3 regions of the Pseudomonas sp. WJP1 genome follow, and region 3 is predicted to be linked to each of the others. Evidence: riboswitches for the same ligand, from Rfam matches in the RefSeq annotation. Region 3 holds a riboswitch; each other region holds the start of a gene.
The links. Region 3 has a riboswitch for cobalamin ahead of OH720_RS14075 (ABC transporter substrate-binding protein). Riboswitches for the same ligand answer to the same signal wherever they lie in the genome.
Positions count from the first base shown of each region.

Region 1: it holds a riboswitch for cobalamin, as region 3 does, so the genes downstream of both, cobW (cobalamin biosynthesis protein CobW) here and OH720_RS14075 (ABC transporter substrate-binding protein) in region 3, are expected to answer to the same signal.
Region 2: it holds a riboswitch for cobalamin, as region 3 does, so the genes downstream of both, cobO (cob(I)yrinic acid a,c-diamide adenosyltransferase) here and OH720_RS14075 (ABC transporter substrate-binding protein) in region 3, are expected to answer to the same signal.

Region 1 covers NZ_CP110128.1:4,204,733-4,211,515, forward strand. Annotated here, with positions in the region: gene cobN (cobaltochelatase subunit CobN) at 1-1,232, opposite strand, end outside; gene cobW (cobalamin biosynthesis protein CobW) at 1,236-2,297, opposite strand; cobalamin riboswitch at 2,397-2,608, opposite strand; cobalamin riboswitch at 2,786-3,010, shown strand; gene OH720_RS18840 (CbtB domain-containing protein) at 3,133-3,327, shown strand; gene OH720_RS18845 (CbtA family protein) at 3,339-4,043, shown strand; gene OH720_RS18850 (cobalamin biosynthesis protein) at 4,040-4,453, shown strand; gene cobM (precorrin-4 C(11)-methyltransferase) at 4,537-5,283, shown strand; gene nfuA (Fe-S biogenesis protein NfuA) at 5,426-6,010, opposite strand; gene OH720_RS18865 (fatty acid cis/trans isomerase) at 6,203-6,783, opposite strand, start outside.
Region 2 covers NZ_CP110128.1:1,835,105-1,841,887, forward strand. Annotated here, with positions in the region: gene OH720_RS08390 (C40 family peptidase) at 1-54, shown strand, start outside; gene OH720_RS08395 (O-methyltransferase) at 73-726, shown strand; gene OH720_RS08400 (PQQ-dependent sugar dehydrogenase) at 1,700-3,013, opposite strand; gene OH720_RS08405 (hypothetical protein) at 3,081-3,665, opposite strand; cobalamin riboswitch at 3,818-4,051, shown strand; gene cobO (cob(I)yrinic acid a,c-diamide adenosyltransferase) at 4,135-4,746, shown strand; gene OH720_RS08415 (cobyrinate a,c-diamide synthase) at 4,743-6,125, shown strand; gene bluB (5,6-dimethylbenzimidazole synthase) at 6,122-6,772, shown strand; gene cbiB (adenosylcobinamide-phosphate synthase CbiB) at 6,769-6,783, shown strand, end outside.
Region 3 covers NZ_CP110128.1:3,098,158-3,104,940, reverse strand. Annotated here, with positions in the region: gene OH720_RS14090 (copper resistance protein B) at 1-442, shown strand, start outside; gene OH720_RS14085 (RHS repeat-associated core domain-containing protein) at 807-1,853, shown strand; gene OH720_RS14080 (DUF1624 domain-containing protein) at 2,266-3,432, shown strand; cobalamin riboswitch at 3,466-3,660, shown strand; gene OH720_RS14075 (ABC transporter substrate-binding protein) at 3,805-4,818, shown strand; gene OH720_RS14070 (FecCD family ABC transporter permease) at 4,827-5,831, shown strand; gene OH720_RS14065 (ABC transporter ATP-binding protein) at 5,828-6,619, shown strand; gene OH720_RS14060 (helix-turn-helix domain-containing protein) at 6,627-6,783, opposite strand, start outside.

The sequences.
Region 1 (6,783 bases), 1.1 Mb from region 3:
GCACGCAGGATGTTCAACGCCGCAGCCGGGGTATCGAGCCCCACGCCGTTGCCGATACGTCCATCGCGGGTCGGGTAATTGGCCAGGATCAGCGCGATGCGTTTTTCGTCATTGGGCACCCGCGCCAGATCGATCCAGCGCCGCGCCAGTTGCGCGACAAAGTCCATGCGTTCCGGCTGCGCACGGTAGCAGACCACGTCGGACTGGCTGCGCTCGCTGCGCCAGGCCAGGTCCTTGAAGCTGATCGGCCGGCTGATGATGCGCCCGTCCAGTTCCGGCAATGCGATGTGCATCGCCAGATCGCGGGGGCCGAGTCCCTGTTCACTGGCCCGCCAGCCCGGTTCATTGTCCTGGGCGCAAATGGCCTGGATCACCGGGATATTGCGGCGAAACGGGCGCAAGTGCGGTGCTTCCGGGCTGGATTGGGCGAAACCGGTGGTGTTGAGAATCACCCCCGCCTCGACTTCATCCAGCCAGTCCTCGACCACCGCAAGGCAGCCGGGTTCTTTTAGACTGGCCAGCGCAATCGGCAACGGATTAAGCCCCGCCGCCTGCAATCGCTGGCAGAAAACATCAATGAAAGCAGTGTTCGCCGCCTGCAAATGCGAGCGGTAAAACAGCACCGCCGCCACCGGTTGACCGCCCTGCCACTCGGCTTGCCAGTCACTCAGTGCCGCGGGGCTTTTTCGCGGGTGGTAAATCGCCGTGCGTGGCAAGGTGTGCGGCTCGGCCCAGGCATAGTCGCGACCCAGCCAACGATTGGCCAGGCAGCGGAAAAAGTCGAGGGCATTGCCCATGCCGCCCTGACGCAGGAATTGCCAAAGCCGGTCGCGATCCTCAACGCCCACGGTGCTGAGATCGCTGAGTTCCGGGTCCGGGCGGTCATCGCCGGGCACCAGAATCAGCTGCACACCCCGCTGCGACAACTCCACCAGCCGCTCGACGCCGTAACGCCAATAGGCAATGCCGCCGTGCAGCGAAATCAGGATGACTTTGGCGTGGCGCAGTACTTCGTCGACATACAGGTCGACCGACGCATGGTTCTGCACCTGCATCGGGTTGGCCAGGCGCACGCTCGGGTAATCGTCGGGCAACTGCTGCGCCGCTTCGGCAAGCAGCGCCAGGCTGGAGTCGCCGCTGCACAGGATCACCAGCTCGGCGGGGGTTTGTCCAAGGTCGGCAATGTTGTCATCCGACACGAATCCGCCGGGCTGGGTCCTGAGCAGGTGCATGGGTTACACGCTGAGCGCGGCGCGCAATTGCGCTTCGAGCGTTGCGGCGTCCAGTGCCTGGCCGATCAATACCAGGCGGGTGGTGCGCGCTTCTTCAGCGCCCCACTGGCGGTCGAAATGCTTGTCGAAACGGGTGCCCACGCCCTGAATTAGCAGGCGCATCGGTTTGTTCGGAACCGCGGCAAAGCCTTTGACGCGCAGGATGCCGTGCTGCACCACCAGTTGGGTCAGCGCATCCATCAGCAGGCTTTCGTCGGATGCCGGCAGTTCGATGGAGATCGAATCGAAAGCATCGTGGTCGTGATCGTCTTCGCCTTCATGGTGGTGGTCGTGATGGCTGTGGCGGCTGTCGATGTGTTCTTCGGAACCGGCGCCGAGGCCGATCAGCACGTCCAGCGGCAGGCGACCGCTACTGGCTTCGATGACTTTCACCGCTGGCGGCAGTTCTTCGGCGACTTCCAGGCGCACGCGGGCCAGGTCTTCGGGGCTGATCAGGTCGGCCTTGTTGAGGATCACCAGGTCGGCGCTGGCCAGTTGATCGGCGAACAGCTCGTGCAGTGGCGATTCGTGATCCAGGTTCGGGTCGAGTTTACGCTGGGCGTCGACTTGATCCGGGAACGCGGCGAAGGTGCCAGCCGCCACTGCCGGGCTGTCGACCACGGTGATCACCGCATCAACGGTGCAGGCACTGCGGATTTCCGGCCACTGGAAGGCCTGGACCAGGGGTTTCGGCAGGGCCAGTCCAGACGTTTCGATCAGGATGTGGTCGAGATCGCCGCGACGGGCCACCAGTTCGCGCATCACCGGGAAGAACTCTTCCTGTACGGTGCAGCACAGGCAGCCGTTGGCCAGTTCGTAGACGCGGCCATTGGCTTCTTCTTCGGTGCAACCGATGGAGCACTGCTTGAGGATTTCGCCGTCAATGCCCAGCTCGCCGAACTCGTTGACGATCACCGCGATGCGGCGGCCCTGGGCGTTGTCGAGCATGTGCCGCAGCAAGGTGGTTTTGCCCGAGCCGAGGAAGCCGGTGACGATGGTGACGGGGAGTTTGGCCAGTGTTTTCATCGGATGCCCTTTGGCAAGGTGGCGGGCATACGGGACGAGAACCGGCAACGCACAAGCGCGCCGGATGCGTTCGCCACCGGATCACCCCGCCCGGTTGTAGTGAGAATCTGTATCGAGGCAGGTCTCCTGGCTGACGGCTGGCCAGTCATTGGACTGGCGGTTGCTGCGCCTTCCCGCGCGCGCCATGGCTGGCGCATGCAGTGGCATGGCAGAAACTGAACCGTTCACAGTTGCGGGGGCAGCCGCGGCATTGACCGCGTTCCCTTCTTAGCTTCGACAAACGCCGAAGAACCTCGAAAGCGCAAGGCTACGCATGGTATCGGGGCGGGTCAATGTTCACATGATTCCTGCGGTGCGCCCTTCGCGAGCAAGCCCGCTCCCACAGGTGACCGCATTCCAATGTGGGAGCGGGCTTGCTCGCGAATGGAGCGACTCGGTCCCGAGTTGAGAACCCTTGCCAATTGACGCCCCACCCCCGCCCATGCTCTCCTACGCATCTTGTTACGGGTGCCCTTCACAGGGTGAAACGGGAAACCGGTGAATCATGTGCTTTACTTCAGGCCATGTCAGTCCGGTGCTGCCCCCGCAACGGTAAGCGAGCGAAGCGTCAGATCCACTGTGCCACTGCGGCATGGGAAGGTGACGCTTGCAGGTTCAGGCTAACACCTGCGCCCCTCGTGAGCCCGGAGACCGGCCCGCAACACAAAGTGAACAATACGATCACTTCAATCAACAAACCCGCGGTGGGCGGGCGCTGTTCGGACTTCTGCGCGCTCGGTCGTGCGGGGCTCTGCTTGCGCTCTTATTCCCCGCTGACAGAACAGAGGGAAGCGCCATGTCGATCATCAGCAGCACCGGCCACAGCAATACCGCCAGCACCACCACTACCCTGTCGCAACGCCTGACCGCCGCCGTTTGCGCGTCGATCCTCGGCGCGTGCCTGGTGTACTTCGCCGGTTTCTCGCACATCGAAGCCGTTCACAACGCGGCTCACGATACGCGCCACAGTTCCGCGTTCCCGTGCCATTGAGACCTGCCGACATGATCAAGCGTATTGCGCAAACCGCGGGGTTCACGGGGCTGCTGGCCGCCCTGCTGCTGACCCTGCTGCAAAGCTTCTGGGTTTCTCCGCTGATTTTGCAGGCCGAAACCTACGAAAAATCCGAACCTGCGGCGGTTGAAGTCCACGAACACGCCGCGGGCGTCGCGGCCCACACCCACGACGGCGAAGCCTGGGAGCCGGAAGACGGCTGGCAGCGCGTGCTGTCGACCACTGGCGGCAACCTCGTAGTGGCAGTCGGCTTCGCCCTGATGCTCGCCGGCCTCTACACCCTGCGCGCGCCGACCAAGACGTCCCAGGGCCTGCTCTGGGGCCTGGCTGGCTACGCGACTTTCGTGCTGGCGCCGACTCTTGGCCTGCCCCCTGAGTTGCCGGGCACCGCGGCTGCCGATCTGGCGCAACGCCAGCTCTGGTGGATCGGCACCGCCGCCTCCACCGCTGTCGGTATCGCCCTGATCGTGTTCAGCCGCCATTGGCTGATGAAAGTCCTTGGCGTAGCGATTCTCGCCGTGCCTCATGTGATTGGCGCACCGCAACCGGACGTGCACTCGATGCTCGCTCCAGAGGCACTGGAAACTCAGTTCAAGATTGCTTCGCAGCTGACCAACGTGGCGTTCTGGCTGGCCCTGGGCCTGATCAGCGCCTGGTTGTTCCGCCGCAAAAGCGATGGCCAATACCACGCATGACTGACCTCAGCACAGCGCCGACCCTGGTGGTCGGCCTGGGCTGCCAGCGCGGCTGCCCCGTCAGCACGTTGCGGGCACTGCTCGACCAGGCACTGCAGGCGCACCGGATCGAACTGCATCGGATCAAGGCCCTGGCCAGTATCGATTTGAAACGCGACGAACCGGCCCTGAACGAACTGGCCGAACAGCTTGGGTTAGAGATGCGGTACTTCAGCAGTGAACAATTAGCAGCTTATCAACCGCACCTCAGCCACCATTCGCAGATCGCGTTCGAGCGTACCGGCTGTTACGGCGTGGCGGAAAGTGCCGCCCTGGCCCTGGCAGAACAGTTGGCCCAGTCGCCGGCAAAATTGCTGATTCGCCGACAAAAATATGCCCAGGCCACCCTCGCCTTGGCCGGCGCCGCGTAAAATCCCCGATAATCCGCGCATTCGATCATGAGCAATCTTCATCTGAAGCCTTGCCCAGCCCCCATTTTCAACAGGAACCTTCGATGACCGTCTATTTCATTGGCGCCGGTCCCGGCGACCCGGAACTGATCACCGTCAAGGGCCAGCGCCTGATTCGCAGCTGCCCGGTGATCATCTATGCCGGCTCGCTGGTGCCCACCGCGGTGCTGGAAGGACACCGCGCCGAACAGGTGGTCAACAGCGCCGAACTGCACCTGGAACAGATCATCGAATTGATCAAGGCCGCCCATGCCAAGGGTCAGGACGTGGCCCGCGTGCATTCCGGCGACCCGAGCCTGTATGGTGCCATCGGCGAACAGATTCGCCACCTGCGTGAGCTCGACATTCCTTTTGAAATCATCCCCGGCGTGACCGCCACGGCCGCCTGCGCAGCGCTTCTGGGCGCGGAGCTGACGTTGCCGGACGTGTCACAGAGCGTGATCCTGACCCGTTACGCTGATAAAACCGCAATGCCGGCCGGAGAAGAACTGGGCAGCCTGGCGCAGCACGGGGCGACCATGGCGATCCATTTGGGGGTCAATCATCTGGAGAAAATCCTTGCCGAGTTGCTGCCGCATTACGGCGCGGATTGCCCGATCGCGGTGATTCACCGGGCGACCTGGCCGGATCAGGATTGGGTGGTGGGGACGCTGGCGGACATAGCTGAAAAGGTTTCAGAAAAGGGGTTTCGCCGTACAGCGTTGATTCTGGTGGGGCATGTGCTGGGTAGTGATCATTTCAGCGAATCGTCGCTGTATCGCGCCGGGCATGCACATTTGTATCGCCCATAAGGGCCCTATCGCTGGCAAGCCAGCTCCCACAGTTGACCGCGATCCCCTGTAGGAGCTGGCTTGCCAGCGATGGCCCCAGTGAATTTCACGCAAAAAAAACGGCGCTCACGGGGCGCCGTTTTTTCATGCCGCAGCGAACACCTTAGTAGTAGGCGTTTTCTTTCTGCGTGTGGTCAGTCACGTCACGCACACCCTTGAGCTCGGGAATACGCTCGAGCAGGGTGCGCTCGATGCCTTCCTTCAAGGTCACGTCTGCCTGGCCGCAACCCTGGCAACCGCCACCGAACTGCAGGACGGCGATGCCGTCTTCGACCACATCGATCAGGCTGACCTGGCCGCCGTGGCTGGCCAGCCCCGGGTTGATCTCGGTTTGCAGGTAGTAGTTGATGCGCTCGTTGATCGGGCTGTCGGCATTGACCATCGGCACCTTGGCGTTTGGCGCCTTGATGGTCAGCTGGCCGCCCATGCGGTCGGTGGCGTAGTCGACAACGGCATCGTCCAGGAAAGCTTCGCTGAAATGGTCGATGTACGCGGTGAAGCTTTTGAGCCCCAGCGCCGTGTCTTCGGGTTTTTCTTCGCCCGGCTTGCAATAGGCAATGCAGGTTTCGGCGTACTGGGTGCCAGGCTGGGTGATGAAGACGCGGATGCCGATGCCCGGGGTGTTCTGCTTGGAGAGCAGATCAGCCAGGTAATCGTGGGCGGCGTCGGTGATGGTAATAGCGGTCATGGAAACTCCTCGCAGGCTTGGGCGCAGTTTACGCCAATCATCGCGCCGGACAAAGTCCTAGTATTTTTGTCGGGAAAAGAAAGGACGATTGACCCTGTAGGAGCGAGGCTTGCCCGCGAAGAACGATAACGCTGTCTACCCCGAGACTACAGCGCCTGGTTCGCGGGCAAGCCTCGCTCCTACGGGAATTATTCAGAGGTTCTCGTAGCGGTTCATGTCCAGCACACCCTCTTCCACCGGTTCGGTTTCGTGGATATAGCGACTCAAGTCATGGAAGTACTGCCAAAATTGCGGATGGCTGCGCCGAATTCCCCAACGTTCGACGATTTTCTCGAAACGGTCGGCATCCTTGGCGTTTTCCATCGCATCGACAAACTCAGGCACCTGATCGGCCGGAATATTGAACATGAAGTTCGGGTAGCTGCTTAGAACCCCGGGGAAGATGGTGAGTGTATCGAGCCCCGGCTGATAGCGCAGCGACTCGCCCAGCAGGAACGCCACGTTGCTGTGCGCACGGTTGCGCAGCAGGCTGTAGACCACACGCTGACCGCTCGTGGTCTCGATGCGCAGCATGGTCGCTTCCGGCAGTTGATCGATGACCTTGAGGCCGGCCGCCGGCCGTGAGGCCAAACGGCTCAAAGCCTGCTCGGCTGCCTGCAGGTCCAGATCGATGTTCGGCCGCGAGCAGTATGCGCCGTCGCAGCGATTGATCGGGTCAGGCTTGGCGTTCAGTTCGCCGTAACGGGCCAGCAGCTGCATGGCGAAGTCGCGCT
Region 2 (6,783 bases), 1.3 Mb from region 3:
TACCTAAGTGCCAAGCGCGTCCTGCAACCCGAGCATCTGGCGCGCAATCCGTAACAGCCGGAGGGTGTTGTCATGACCGCCCGCACGCTCAATCTCGACGATTCGCTCTATCAGTACCTGCTCGACGTCTCCCTGCGCGAAACGCCGGTGCTCAAGCGTTTGCGCGACGAAACCCAGGCGCTGCCCATGGCGCGCTGGCAGGTGGCGCCGGAGCAGGGGCAGTTTCTCGCCTTGCTGGTAAAACTCACCGGTGCCCGACGTTTGCTGGAAGTCGGCACTTTCACCGGTTACAGCGCTCTGTGCATGGCCGCGGCATTGCCGGATGACGGCTCGCTGATCTGCTGTGACATTCCCGGGGATTACAACGCCATCGCGCGCCGCTATTGGCAGGAGGCGGGCCTGTGCGGGCGAATCGACCTGCGTTTGGCACCGGCGCTGGAAACTCTCGGCAATCTGGATGAGCCAGGCCAGTTCGACCTGGTGTTCATCGATGCCGACAAGGCCAATTACCCAGCCTACCTGGAGCAAGCGCTACGCCTGTTGCGTACCGGAGGCCTGGCGGTGTTCGACAACACGCTGTGGAGTGGTCGGGTGCTTGAGGACAATCCCGAGAGCGCCGATACCCGGGCCATCCAGGCGCTTAATCGTGCCTTGAAGGATGATGCGCGGGTGGATCTGTCGCTGTTGCCGCTGGGGGATGGGCTGACCCTTTGCCGTAAACGCTGATCTCCCGCGGCTGTACCCGATCTACTGTGGGAGCTGGCGTGCCGGCGAAGGCGTCCTGACATTCGATGATTGTCTTTCAGGTGTACATATCCATTCCTGCGGTAACGGCCACTTAGGGTTTCGCCCTTACGGCGAGTCACTTGGAAAAGCCCCAAGTAACCAAGGGCTCTTGCCCCTGGCGTTCGGTGCCTCGCTAATGCTCGGCATACCCTCGCTCCGGTCCTGCTCCGTGGGTCGCCGCGATGGGCCATCCCTGGCCCAGCGCGGCTAAACCGGCATCCATGCCGGTTTACCCACTGCGCAGAACCTCCACTCGGCCTCTCGAGGGGGCAAGAAAATCAAAAGCCAGATCAAGATCAAACGCGAAAGCGAGGCGGCCTTATCGACCTGACCTTTATGGATGTACACAACCCCCCCTGTAGGAGCCAGGCTTGCCGGCGAAGAACGATAACGCAGTACAACAGACACGCCGCAGCGCCTTGTTCGCCGGCAAGCCTGGCTCCTACAGGGGGATTGGGGGTATCTGCAAAAGTCAGGTCGGCTTTAAGGCCGCCTCGCTTTTGTTTTTGATCTGGGTGCCCCGTTAACCACGATGGCCGAACGCAGGCATTGCGCAGTGGGTAAACCGGCAGGACGCCGGTTTAGCCGCGCTGGGCCATGGATGGCCCATCGCGGCGACCCACGGAGCAATGCCGGAGTGAGGACATGCCGAGCCTAAGCGAGGCACCGAGTGGTGGGGCAAAGCCTTTTGCTTCCTTTTTGGCGTTTGAAAAAGGGAGTCGCCGTAAGGGCGAAACCATAAGCCGCCGTTACCGCAGCAATGGATATGTACTCAGACAACAATCTCCCACAGGCGTTGACGTTGACGAACAGGCTCAAGGCGTGGGGGGGCAAGAAAATCAAGATCTAAAGCAAAGCAAAAGCAAAAAGAAAAAACAAAAGCCGACCGGTCGGCCTGTTTTTCAAGTGCGGGTTATTGCGCGGCCGACACCCGCCACACCTTGTTCCCCACATCATCGGCCACCAGCAAATCCCCTTGCTGATCAATCACCACGCCCACCGGCCGGCCCATGGCTTTTTCCTCGTCGTTGAGGAACCCGGTGAGCACATCCACCGGTTGCCCATTCGGCTTGCCGCCGCTGAAAGGCACGAAAATCACTTTGTAGCCGCTGTGCGGCTTGCGGTTCCATGAGCCATGCTGGCCGATGAACGCGCCTTCCTTGAACTGCGCGGGCAGCCTGTTGCCTTCGGCAAACGCCAGGCCCAGTGAAGCGGTGTGGGCCCCCACCGCGTAGTCCGGGGCAATCGCCCTGGCCACCAGGTCGGGGTTTTGCAGTTCGACGCGCACGTCGACGTGCTGGCCGTAGTAACTGAACGGCCAGCCATAGAAAGCGCCATCTTTCACCGAGGTGATGTAGTCCGGTACCAGGTCGCTGCCGATTTCGTCCCGCTCGTTGACGGCCGTCCACAGCGCACCGCTTCGTGGCTCCCAGGCCATGCCGTTGGGATTGCGCAGGCCTGAAGCAAAGATCCGGTGGTTGCCGGTGGCGCGATCCACTTCCCAGATCGCCGCGCGCCCTTGCTCCTGGTCCATGCCGTTTTCACCGACGTTGCTGTTGGAACCCACCGTGACGTACAGCTTGCTGCCGTCCTTGCTGGCGATGACGTTCTTGGTCCAGTGGTGATTCAGGGTGCCCCCGGGCAGGTCGACGACCTTGATCGGTTTCGACTTGATCGCCGTGTCGCCGTTTTCATAGTGGAAGCGCAGCAGGCGGTCGGTGTCGGCCACGTACAGGTCATTGCCGACCAGGGTCATGCCAAAGGGCGAGTTGAGGTTTTCGAGGAATACCGTGCGGGTTTCGGCAATCCCATCGTGGTCGGTATCGCGCAGCAGCGTGATGCGGTTCGGGCTCGGCACGGCGGCACCGGCGCGGCCCATGACTTTCTTGGTGATCCAGCCCTTGATGCCTTTGTTGTCATCGGGTTTGGGCGGGGCGTTGGTTTCGGCGACGAGCACGTCGCCATTGGGCAGCACGTACAGCCAGCGCGGATGATCAAGGTCCTCGGCAAATGCGCCGACCTGAGTGCCGCTGGCCGCGACGGGTTTTGCGCCGTCCGCCCAGCCGATGGCCGGGGCGATGTTCATCGTCGGGAACAGTGTCTTGTTCGGTTCCGGGAGCTTCGGGGACGGCCCGGTGCCGTCGATGACTTGCAAGCGGGCGGTTTCGCCACAGGCGGCGAGCCCTCCCGCTAATGCGATAACGAAAACCAGCTGGGACGTGCGCATTGCTGACCTTCCCTATGAATGAAGTGGCTTAAATCATAGAGAAGCGTGGCAGCCCGATGGTTCAACCTCAGCCGCGAGCTTCCTTGAGCAGCACGGCAATACCGGGGTGATAGTGGCCGGCTTCATTGCGCAATTTGCGATAGGCATAGGGGAAATACCAGGCCACGGCGCAGCAATGCTCCTTTTGCAGGTCATCGACCATGTCCTGGAGTTCTTCGGGGGTGGCGCCTTGCTGGCTCTTGTGCGGTGCGACGAACAGGCAACCGATTTTCAGGTCGCTGGCGTAGCTGATTTTCTTTGCGTCGCCAGTGATGTCCTGCAGGGCCTGGGTCAGGTTCAGGCTGTTGACTCGCGGCCAGCGTTGGGTGGTCTGCAGCCAGGCGCGTGCTTCGGTCGTGGCGATAAACAGATCGGCGCGGCCATTACGTTCGCCTTCTTCGGTCTGTTTGCGCGTGGGCGATTGTTGCAGCGTGATCATTTCGGCCATCCATGCCGCGGCGGATAGCAGGCCCAGGTTGGCTTTTTCGTCGAGCCAGTAGGGTGTCTCGCTGTCGCCGCGCACGGCGTTGTAGCGGTCGATACAGTCGAACCAGCGTTCCAGTACCGGACGCAGGAATTCCAGCTTCGGATTACTGATGATCATGCCTTGCATGGGGTTCACCCTTGTTATTGTGTTTTGAGGTCGTGGCTATTTGATATCACTGCTGCCAGTGTGGCGCAAGATTGACGTCATTTTATTGATCGGTGGCAGTTATTCGTTGTGGCACCGCGTCTTCAATTGACGCTCCATCCCCAACCCTCTAACCTTCGCCGCTTGTTTCAGGTGCTCTGTGGCTTGGGTCGACAGAGTGAAACAGGGAAGCCGGTGAGTGAGCGCTTCAGTCGATGAAGCCCTGCGATCCCGGCGCTGCCCCCGCAACGGTAAATGAGTGAAAACTGCGTCTGAAGCCACTGCGTCGAACATCGATGCGGGAAGGCGCGCAGTCTGGCATCACGCCGCTCATGAGCCCGGAGACCGGCCTGATCCATCCAAGCGGCATCACGGTGGGCGATGCCAGGCTTCTTGCCGTCTATTCTTGTGCCTGCCCGCCGTTAATCCTGCCTCAACGGAGAGCTCCCCCATGTCTGATACCCCTGATCGTGACGAACGTCATCTAGCGCGCATGCTGCGCAAAAAGGCCGTGATCGACGAACGCATCGCCAATTCCCCGAACGAATGCGGCCTGCTGCTGGTGCTGACCGGCAATGGCAAGGGCAAGAGCAGCTCGGCGTTCGGCATGCTTGCGCGTGCCATGGGGCATGGCATGCAGTGCGGCGTGGTGCAGTTCATCAAGGGGCGCAACAGCACCGGCGAAGAGTTGTTCTTCCGACGCTTCCCCGAGCAAGTGCGTTTTCATGTGATGGGCGAAGGCTTCACCTGGGAGACCCAGGACCGCCAGCGCGATATCGCCGCTGCCGAAGCGGCCTGGGCAGTGTCGCAGCAATTGCTGCGCGACCCATCGATCGGCCTGGTGGTGCTGGACGAACTGAACATCGCCCTCAAGCACGGCTACCTCGATCTCGATCAGGTGCTCAGCGACTTGCAGGCCCGCCCGCCCATGCAGCACGTGGTGGTCACCGGTCGCGGCGCCAAGCCGGAGATGGTCGAGCTGGCCGATACGGTCACCGAAATGGGCATGATCAAGCACGCCTTCCAGGCCGGTATCAAGGCGCAAAAAGGCGTCGAGCTGTGAACCAGCCTCGACATTGCCCGGCGGTGCTGATTGCCGCGCCGGCGTCCGGTCAGGGCAAGACCACCGTGACCGCCGCGCTGGCCCGGTTGCATCGTAACCAGGGTCGCAAGGTGCGCGTGTTCAAGTGCGGCCCGGACTTTCTCGATCCGATGATCCTCGAACGTGCCAGCGGAGCGCCGGTGTATCAGCTGGACATGTGGATGGTCGGCGAGCAGGACAGTCGTCGCCTGTTGTGGGAGGCCGCCCGCGACGCCGACCTGATCCTGATCGAAGGCGTCATGGGGTTGTTCGACGGTACGCCGTCCAGCGCTGACCTGGCGCGGCATTTCGGCGTGCCGGTGCTCGCTGTGATCGACGGCACCGCCATGGCCCAGACCTTTGGCGCACTGGCCCTGGGTCTGGCGCGCTACCAGCCGGACTTGCCGTTTGCCGGCGTGCTGGCCAACCGCGTGGGCACCCTGCGCCACGCGCAACTGCTCGAAGGCAGCCTGACCGAAGGCCTGCGCTGGTACGGCGCCTTGTCCCGGGAGACCGGCATCGAATTGCCGAGTCGACACCTGGGTCTGGTGCAGGCCAGTGAGTTGAACGATCTTGATGCACGCCTCGATGCGGCGGCCGACGCCCTGGCTAGCAGTTGTGAAGTCGCGCTGCCGCCGGCCGTGGAGTTCGCCGCGCCAGATGTAGTGATGGTCGAGCCCTTGATGGCTGGCGTGCGCATTGCCGTGGCCCGCGACGAAGCGTTTGCCTTTACCTATGGCGCCAGCCTCGATTTGCTGCGGGCGATGGGCGCCGAACTGCGGTTTTTCTCGCCGATCCGTGATGTGGACTTGCCGGAGGCAGACAGCCTGTACCTGCCGGGCGGCTATCCGGAATTGCACCATGTGGCGCTGTCGCAAAATACCTCGATGTTGGCCGCGATCCGCGCTCACCACGCCGCCGGCAAACCCTTATTGGCCGAATGCGGCGGCATGCTTTATTTGCTCGATTCGTTGACCGATGTCGAGGGGGCGCGTGCAGAGCTGGTGGGTTTGTTGAAGGGTGATGCGGTGATGCAGAAGCGTCTTGCTGCGTTGGCCTTGCAAGCGGTTGAACTGCCGGAAGGGTCTCTGCGTGGGCATACCTATCATCATTCGTTGACCATTACCGAGCTTGAGCCGATTGCGCGTGGTCTGAGCCCTAACGGCGGGCGCGGGGCAGAGGCGGTGTATCGCGAGGGGCGGATGACGGCCTCTTATGTGCATTTTTATTTCCCGTCCAATCCATCGGCGATAGCTGCTCTATTTGTGCCTGACTGTGCGGACGCCATCGCGAGCGGGCTCACTCCTACAGTTGATCACCTAACCCCTGTGGGAGCGGGCTTGCTCGCGAAGAGGCCATGACTGACAACGCCTTCTCCGACGCCGAACGCGCAGCGGTCTACCGCGCCATTGGCGAACGCCGCGACATGCGTCACTTCGCCGGCGGCACGGTCGAACCCGAATTGCTGCGGCGCCTGCTCGAGGCCGCGCATCAGGCGCCGAGTGTCGGCCTGATGCAGCCCTGGCGCTTCATCCGCATCAGCGACCGCGACTTGCGCGGCCAGATCCAAGGGCTGGTGGAGCAGGAACGTATCCGCACCGCTGAAGCCCTCGGTGAGCGCACCGACGAATTCATGCAGCTCAAGGTCGAAGGCATCAACGATTGCGCCGAGGTGCTGGTCGCCGCGCTGATGGACGATCGCGAACGGCATATCTTCGGCCGTCGTACCCTGCCGGAAATGGACCTGGCCTCGCTGTCCTGCGCGATCCAGAACCTGTGGCTGGCGTCCCGCGCCGAAGGGCTGGGCATGGGCTGGGTCTCGCTGTTCGAACCGCAGGCCCTGGCGGACCTGCTGGGCCTGCCGCCTGGCGCCAAGCCCTTGGCCATTCTCTGCCTGGGGCCGGTCAAGGCCTTCTATCCGGCGCCGATGCTGGTACTCGAAGGCTGGGCGCAGGCGCGTCCGCTGAGTGAGCTGTTGTATGAAAATTATTGGGGAGTGAGTCAATGAGTGTGGCGTTG
Region 3 (6,783 bases):
CATCTCCCCGTGGTGGGACGTGGTAACCGGCATTCGCCAGGACTTCAAACCCGGCGACCCGCAAACCTGGGCGGCGTTCGGCGTGCAAGGCATGGCCTTGTACAACTTCGAATCCGAAGCAACGGCCTTCATCGGTGAAGGTGGCCAAGCGGCCGCGCGACTGAAAGGCGAGTACGACATCCTGCTGACCAACCGACTCATCCTGCAGCCAACCGCCGAACTTGATTTCTATAGCAAAGACGACCCGCAACGAGGCATCGGTTCCGGCCTGTCCAGCAGCGAAGCGGGCCTGCGCCTGCGCTATGAAATCCGCCGGGAATTTGCGCCTTACATCGGCGTGACCTGGAACCGCGCCTATGGCAAAACCGCCGACTATGCCAACGAAGACGGCGAGGATCGCAGCGACACACGCCTGGTACTCGGTGTTCGGCTGTGGTTCTAGAGCGCGTCAACCTGACCCGCAATATGAGTGCGCATGTCCGCCCCAATCCTCCCGTGTTCACCCAACTCCGTTACGCCGCGCGCGCCTCTGGCATTGCGCCCCTGGCCCTGGCAGTGCACATGCTTGCGACCTGTATGGCCTTCGTTGCCCCCCTGCCTGCAAGAGGCGGAACAGATTGAACAGGCAGAGACGGGAAGCTCTGTTACCCTGGTTTTTCCACCTCTTTTCCGTCTATCAGAGCAATAGGCAGTCAGCCACAAGTAATATTTATGAGACGGAACACTAGCAGTTCTGATAGTTCTACTGCGTAAGGAAACAGTTAATACTTCGGGGGGCAAGTGTACTAACCATTCGGAGCGCTCCCATGCCACAACTCCCGCATATCCTGCTCTGCCAGTACCGCTATGACCCTCTGGATCAGCTGACCGGCCACACCGTCACGGATACCGCTGAGCGCCAGCGCTTTTATTGCAGAAGCCGCTTGGCGACCGAGATTCAGGGGGTGCTGTACCTTTCAATAATCCAGAACGATGGCCAACTGTTGGCACAACGGCAAAGCGAGGGTGATTTGATTGGCACTGCTCTGTTGGCAACCGGGCAAGAGCGTTCGGTGTTGAACACGCTCAAGAGCGATTGTCAGCCGCAACCCTCCAACTACTCACCTTACGGCCACAGTCCGTTCGAAAGTGGCTTGCGGAGTCTGCTGGGATTCAATGGCGAACGGCCAGATCCGGTAACGAGGCACTACTTATTGGGGAATGGTTACAGAGCGTACAATCCGGTGTTGATGCGATTCAACAGCCCGGACAGCTGGAGTCCGTTCGGTAAAGGCGGGTTGAATGCGTATGCGTATTGCTTGGGCGATCCAGTGAATCAGACTGATCCAACGGGGCATGGCATTGATATCACCGGACTCGTACCTACGGTACTTCGATACAGAGGGAAACAGCCCCTCAAAATTGTACAGAAACATATACCTACCGAATCGATACCAGCCGAACCCTGGGGAAATTCATTTGATATCAGCAAAAGCACCATGAAGCTAGATGACTACGCAAGAGAAGCTAAAACAGCTCACGCCGAACAAAACACCATACTGCGTGAAATGCACGCCGAAATTAATTATAATTATGACTCAATATCGATACCGAAGAACAAAAGCTTCAATTTTTTTGATCAAGCTAGAAAACGAGTTCTTGACACGACAGTGAACCAATTTGGATATCCTGATCTCGCCTATCGAGAACTAAAAAAAATAGCCGGCCGTGGGAAAACCTCAAAAACAATCCGCAACTTTAAATACGGCAGCAACCATTCATTGCTAACAGAGTGGGAAGGCGACGTAATCGAAGCAAATAAAATATTAAAAGAAGTGGCAGCAAGAATAAAAACACTGAGAGAAGGAACATAGCTAAACGGCGGAACAAAAGGGACACCCATTAGCCGATTTTAAGTCAAGCCCAAGAGCAAACTCGCCCTTAGCTTTTAACTGCAGGGTTTCGCTTCATTGGCTAAGACCGAATCGTACCTGACCCCCATGTGGATCAAGCGGTGGTGATACAGAAACAAGCACTGCCCTGGCAGTTAACTGCCCCACAGAAACGTTGACTCCACCAGTGTGTCCAACACGTGTCACTTTACGCGTCAGGCATACGAGGCGAAGCTGGCAACGTCGGCAAAGCGCTCGATGTCAGCACTAGACAGGCACCGCAACATCCGTAGTAAAAACGCCCACAAGTCGGCACTGTATGTTACGTTATATCAACGCGCTAGCTGTTAATTGTTACCCGACAGCGTGACCCACCCCCTGCCTGCGACTCTCAATGACAAACCTTGTTCAGATCCCGCCCATCACCAGCCTGAGCCAACGCCTGATGTCCATCGATGCCCTCAGGGGCCTGGTGATCATTTTCATGCTGCTGGATCACGTGCGCGAAACGTTCTTCCTGCACCGCCAGGTCACCGACCCGATGCTCATCGACAGCACCGAGCCGACGTTGTTTTTCAGCCGCACGCTCGCCCATCTCTGTGCGCCGGTGTTCGTTCTTCTCACTGGCCTGTCAGCCTTCCTGTACGGTGAAAAGCACCAGGGCAAGCCGTCGATGTTCCTGTTCAAGCGTGGCCTGTTCCTGGTTGTGCTGGAGTTCACCCTGGTGAATTTCGCCTGGACCTTCCAGTTCCCGCCCACTGTGATCTACCTGCAGGTGATCTGGGCGATTGGCGTCAGCATGATTGCCCTCGCCGTATTGGTCTGGCTGCCTCTGCCCATCCTCTGTGTCCTGGGCCTGGCCATAGTCGGCGGGCACAACCTGCTCGATCCCCTGCACTTCCTGCCCGGATCGGCGCTGCACCTGCCTTGGGCGATTTTGCATGATCGCGGCTGGATCGAATTCTGCGAGCACTTGCGTTTGCGTACCTCCTACCCCGTGCTGCCGTGGATCGGGGTCATCGCCCTGGGTTACGGCATCGGCCCCTGGTTCGCACGCTCAACCTCCGCCCCCGTGCGCCAGCGCTACCTGTTGCTGGCCGGGGCCGGCGCATTGATCGGCTTCATCGCCCTGCGCCTGGTCAACGGTTATGGCGAGGCGCAGTGGGTGGTGCATGAAAGCACCACCCACACCCTCATGAGCGTGTTCAACATCACCAAATACCCACCTTCCCTGCTGTTTTTGTGCCTGACGCTGGGTGTGGGGCTGTTGCTGCTGCTTGGCTTCGAGCGGGCCCGGCAACGCCAGTGGATCAGCATCCTGGCGGTATTTGGCGCAGCACCGATGTTCTTCTACCTGCTCCATCTGTATGTGCTGAAAATGCTGTATGTGCTGAGCGTGGCGTTGTTCGGCCTGAACCAGGGCGACTACTTCGGCTTCGACGGCATAGGGGCCGTGTGGCTGACGGCCGTGCTCCTTGCGGCAATGCTGTATCTACCGGTGCGCTGGTTCGCTGCATTGAAGGCCCGTCGTCGCGATATCGGCTGGCTCAAATACTTCTGATCAGGCGATGGGTTCGCCTCGGGCGGCATGATCGACTACCATGCCGCCGCCGGTTCCCAAATGGGAATAATAGGGAATCCGAGATGCTGCCATCGCATCAAACGGAACTGCCCCCGCAACTGTAGGTGCCGAGCCTGCTCCTGAACTGCCACTGGGATCGATTCCCGGGAAGGCTGGAGCATGCCATGACGCATCAGTCAGGAGACCTGCCGGCCGCAACAATCACTAACCGGCGGGGTGTCCGGGAAGGACATCCTTGCGCGCGCGTCACTCAAGTGACCGGCCTTGCGCTGCTTTTTCAGCAGCGCTCGATGATGTGTTTTCCAGACCTTGCACCCTCGCTGCGTGTACGGTTCAAATGGAGATTGCATCATGCTGCTGCCGCGCTTTTTCGCCCTCGTCACAGGTTTGGGTCTTTCTGCCCTCGCCTACGCCTCCCCTACCCATTACCCGCTGACGATCGAGAATTGCGGCAGCACGCTGACGTTCGCCCACGCCCCTGCGCGTGCTGTGACGATCGGCCAGGCCGGCACTGAAATGCTCTTCGCCCTGGGACTCGGTGACAAACTGGTCGGTACTTCGCTGTGGTTCAATGACGTGTTGGGCAAGTACAAGGGGCAAAACGACAGGATCGAACGCCTGGCCGATAACGAGCCGAGTTTCGAGTCGGTGATCGGCAAACGCCCGGAGCTGGTCGCCGTCGAGCTTGAGTGGATGGTCGGCCCGCAAGGTGCCGTCGCTACCCGCGAGCAGTTTCACGAACTGCAGATTCCAACCTATCTCATGCCCTCGGACTGCGAGTCCAAGGACAACCTGGTGGGCGCCGACGGCACCCGCCTGCAGCCGTTCCGCATTGACAGCCTCTACAAAAGCATCACCCAGCTGGCCGAGATTTTTGATGTGCAGGCCCGCGGGCAGCAACTGAACGCGCAACTGCAGGCCAGCCTGGCCAAATCCATTGCCGCGGTGCAGGACAAAGACCTCACGCACACCAGCGCGCTGGTCTGGTTTTCCAGTGCCAGCCTGGATATCGATCCCTACGTCGCCGGGCACAAGGGCATTCCCGACTTCATGCTGGGCACCTTGGGCGTGCGCAATGTAGTGGAGTCCGACGAAGAGTGGCCAACGGTTGGCTGGGAAACCATCGCCAAGGCCAACCCGACGTTCCTGGTCATCGCCCGCATGGATCGCCGTCGTTTCCCGGCTGACGACTATGAAAAGAAGCTGAATTTCCTGCGCAGCGATCCCGTGACCCGCAACATGGACGCCGTGAAAAACAACCGCATCATCATTCTCGACGCCATGGCCATGCAGGCCAGCGTGAGAATCTTCGACGGTCTCGAAACACTGGCAACGGCCATCAACCGCTACGACCTGCCAAAATGACCGCGACCCTGATTCGCGCTCTGCTGGCGCTGGCGATGCTGCTTGTGGTCGTGATTGCCGGTGTGGCCATCGGTGAAACGCCCATCGAACCCGGTGTGGTGTTCCAGGTGCTGGCCAACAAACTGTGGGCGGCCGGGTATGCCCTCGATCCCATCGACGAAGGCATCGTCTGGAACTACCGCCTGACTCGCGCGCTGGTGGCGGCAGCGTGCGGGGCGGGCCTGGCGACCTGCGGGGTGATCCTGCAATCGCTGCTGCGCAATCCGTTGGCCGATCCCTACCTGCTCGGTATTTCCGCGGGGGCCTCAACGGGTGCGGTGCTGGTGGCGTTGCTGGGTTTGGGGGCCGGGGCGATTTCGATGTCGGTCGGGGCCTTTGCCGGTGCCGTCGCCGCTTTCGCCGTGGTTGTGTTGCTGGGCCGTGCCAGCGGTTCGCCTGGCAGCACCAGCCAGATCATCCTGGCGGGGATCGCCGGGTCGCAGCTGTTCAATGCGCTCACCGCGTTCCTGATCACCAAGTCGGCCAGCTCCGAACAGGCGCGCGGCATCATGTTCTGGTTGCTCGGTAATCTCAGCGGCGTGCGCTGGCCCTCGGTGTGGCTGGCCGTACCGGTTGCAATAGCCGGCCTTGCGGTGTGCCTGTGGCACCGCCGTGCACTGGATGCCTTCACCTTTGGCGCCGACTCCGCGGCCTCGCTCGGCATTGCGGTACGGCCTGTGCAATTTCTGTTGATCAGCTGTGCCGCCCTGGTGACGGCGGTCATGGTGTCGATTGTCGGCTCCATCGGTTTCGTCGGGCTGGTCATTCCCCACGCCGCCAGGCTGTTGCTGGGCACTCGGCATACGCGCCTGCTGCCGGCCAGTGCGCTGGGCGGTGCGGTGTTCCTGGTGGCCGCCGATGTGCTCTCGCGCACGTTGATCAAGGGCCAGGTGATTCCGGTCGGTGTGATTACCGCATTGGTCGGCGCGCCGGTGTTCGCGCTGATCCTGGTCGGTCGGAGGAATGCCCGATGAATGCTGTTGCCCCTGTTATCGACCAAGCCTCGCTGAGTTGCTCCAGCCTCGGATTCCGTATCCGCGACACTGAATTACTGCACGACATCCACCTGGACATTCGCCGTGGCGAAACCCTGGGCCTTGTCGGGCCCAATGGCTCAGGAAAATCCACGCTGCTCAAGCTGCTGGCCGGCGTGCGCCAACCCAGCCGGGGAGCCATCCACCTCAACGGCCAGGAGCTCAAGGCACTGTCACGGCGAACCATCGCCCAGACCCTGGCGGTGGTTGAACAGCACGCCGACACCCTGGACGCGATCAGTGTGTTCGATGCCGTGGCCCTGGGCAGAACGCCGTGGCTGTCGGCCTTGAGTCCTTGGTCGAAAGCGGACGAAGAGATCGTCCATCAAGCCCTGCGCGACGTCGATGCCACGCATCTTTGCCGGCGCACCTGGCGTAGCCTCTCTGGCGGCGAGCGGCAGCGCGTGCACATCGCCCGCGCCCTGGCCCAGCGCCCGCGGATCCTGTTGCTGGACGAACCGACCAATCACCTGGATATCCAGCACCAGCTGGCGATTCTGCAGGTGGTTCAGGCCTTGCCGGTGACCACCGTGATTGCCCTGCACGACCTTAACCAGGCACTCACCTGCGATCGTCTGGCGGTGCTGGAAAAAGGCCGCCTGGTGGCCCTTGGCAAGCCGCTCGAAGTGTTGACCCCGCAACGCCTGCTGGACACCTTCGGCGTCCACGCGCACTACCTCATCGACCCCTTCGACGGCGCGCACATCCTGCGCTTGCGTTCATCCTGACAGGCGTTCACAGGGGCCCGGTCAGATAGCCGATGAACAGGCGAAACAGCTCGGCGTTGGTGGAGATATCGAGGCGCTGGTAAATGTTGTGCTTGTGAACTTTAACCGTGCCTTCCGATATCTTCAGTGCCGCGGCGATCGACGTACTGCTGTGGCCCTGCAGG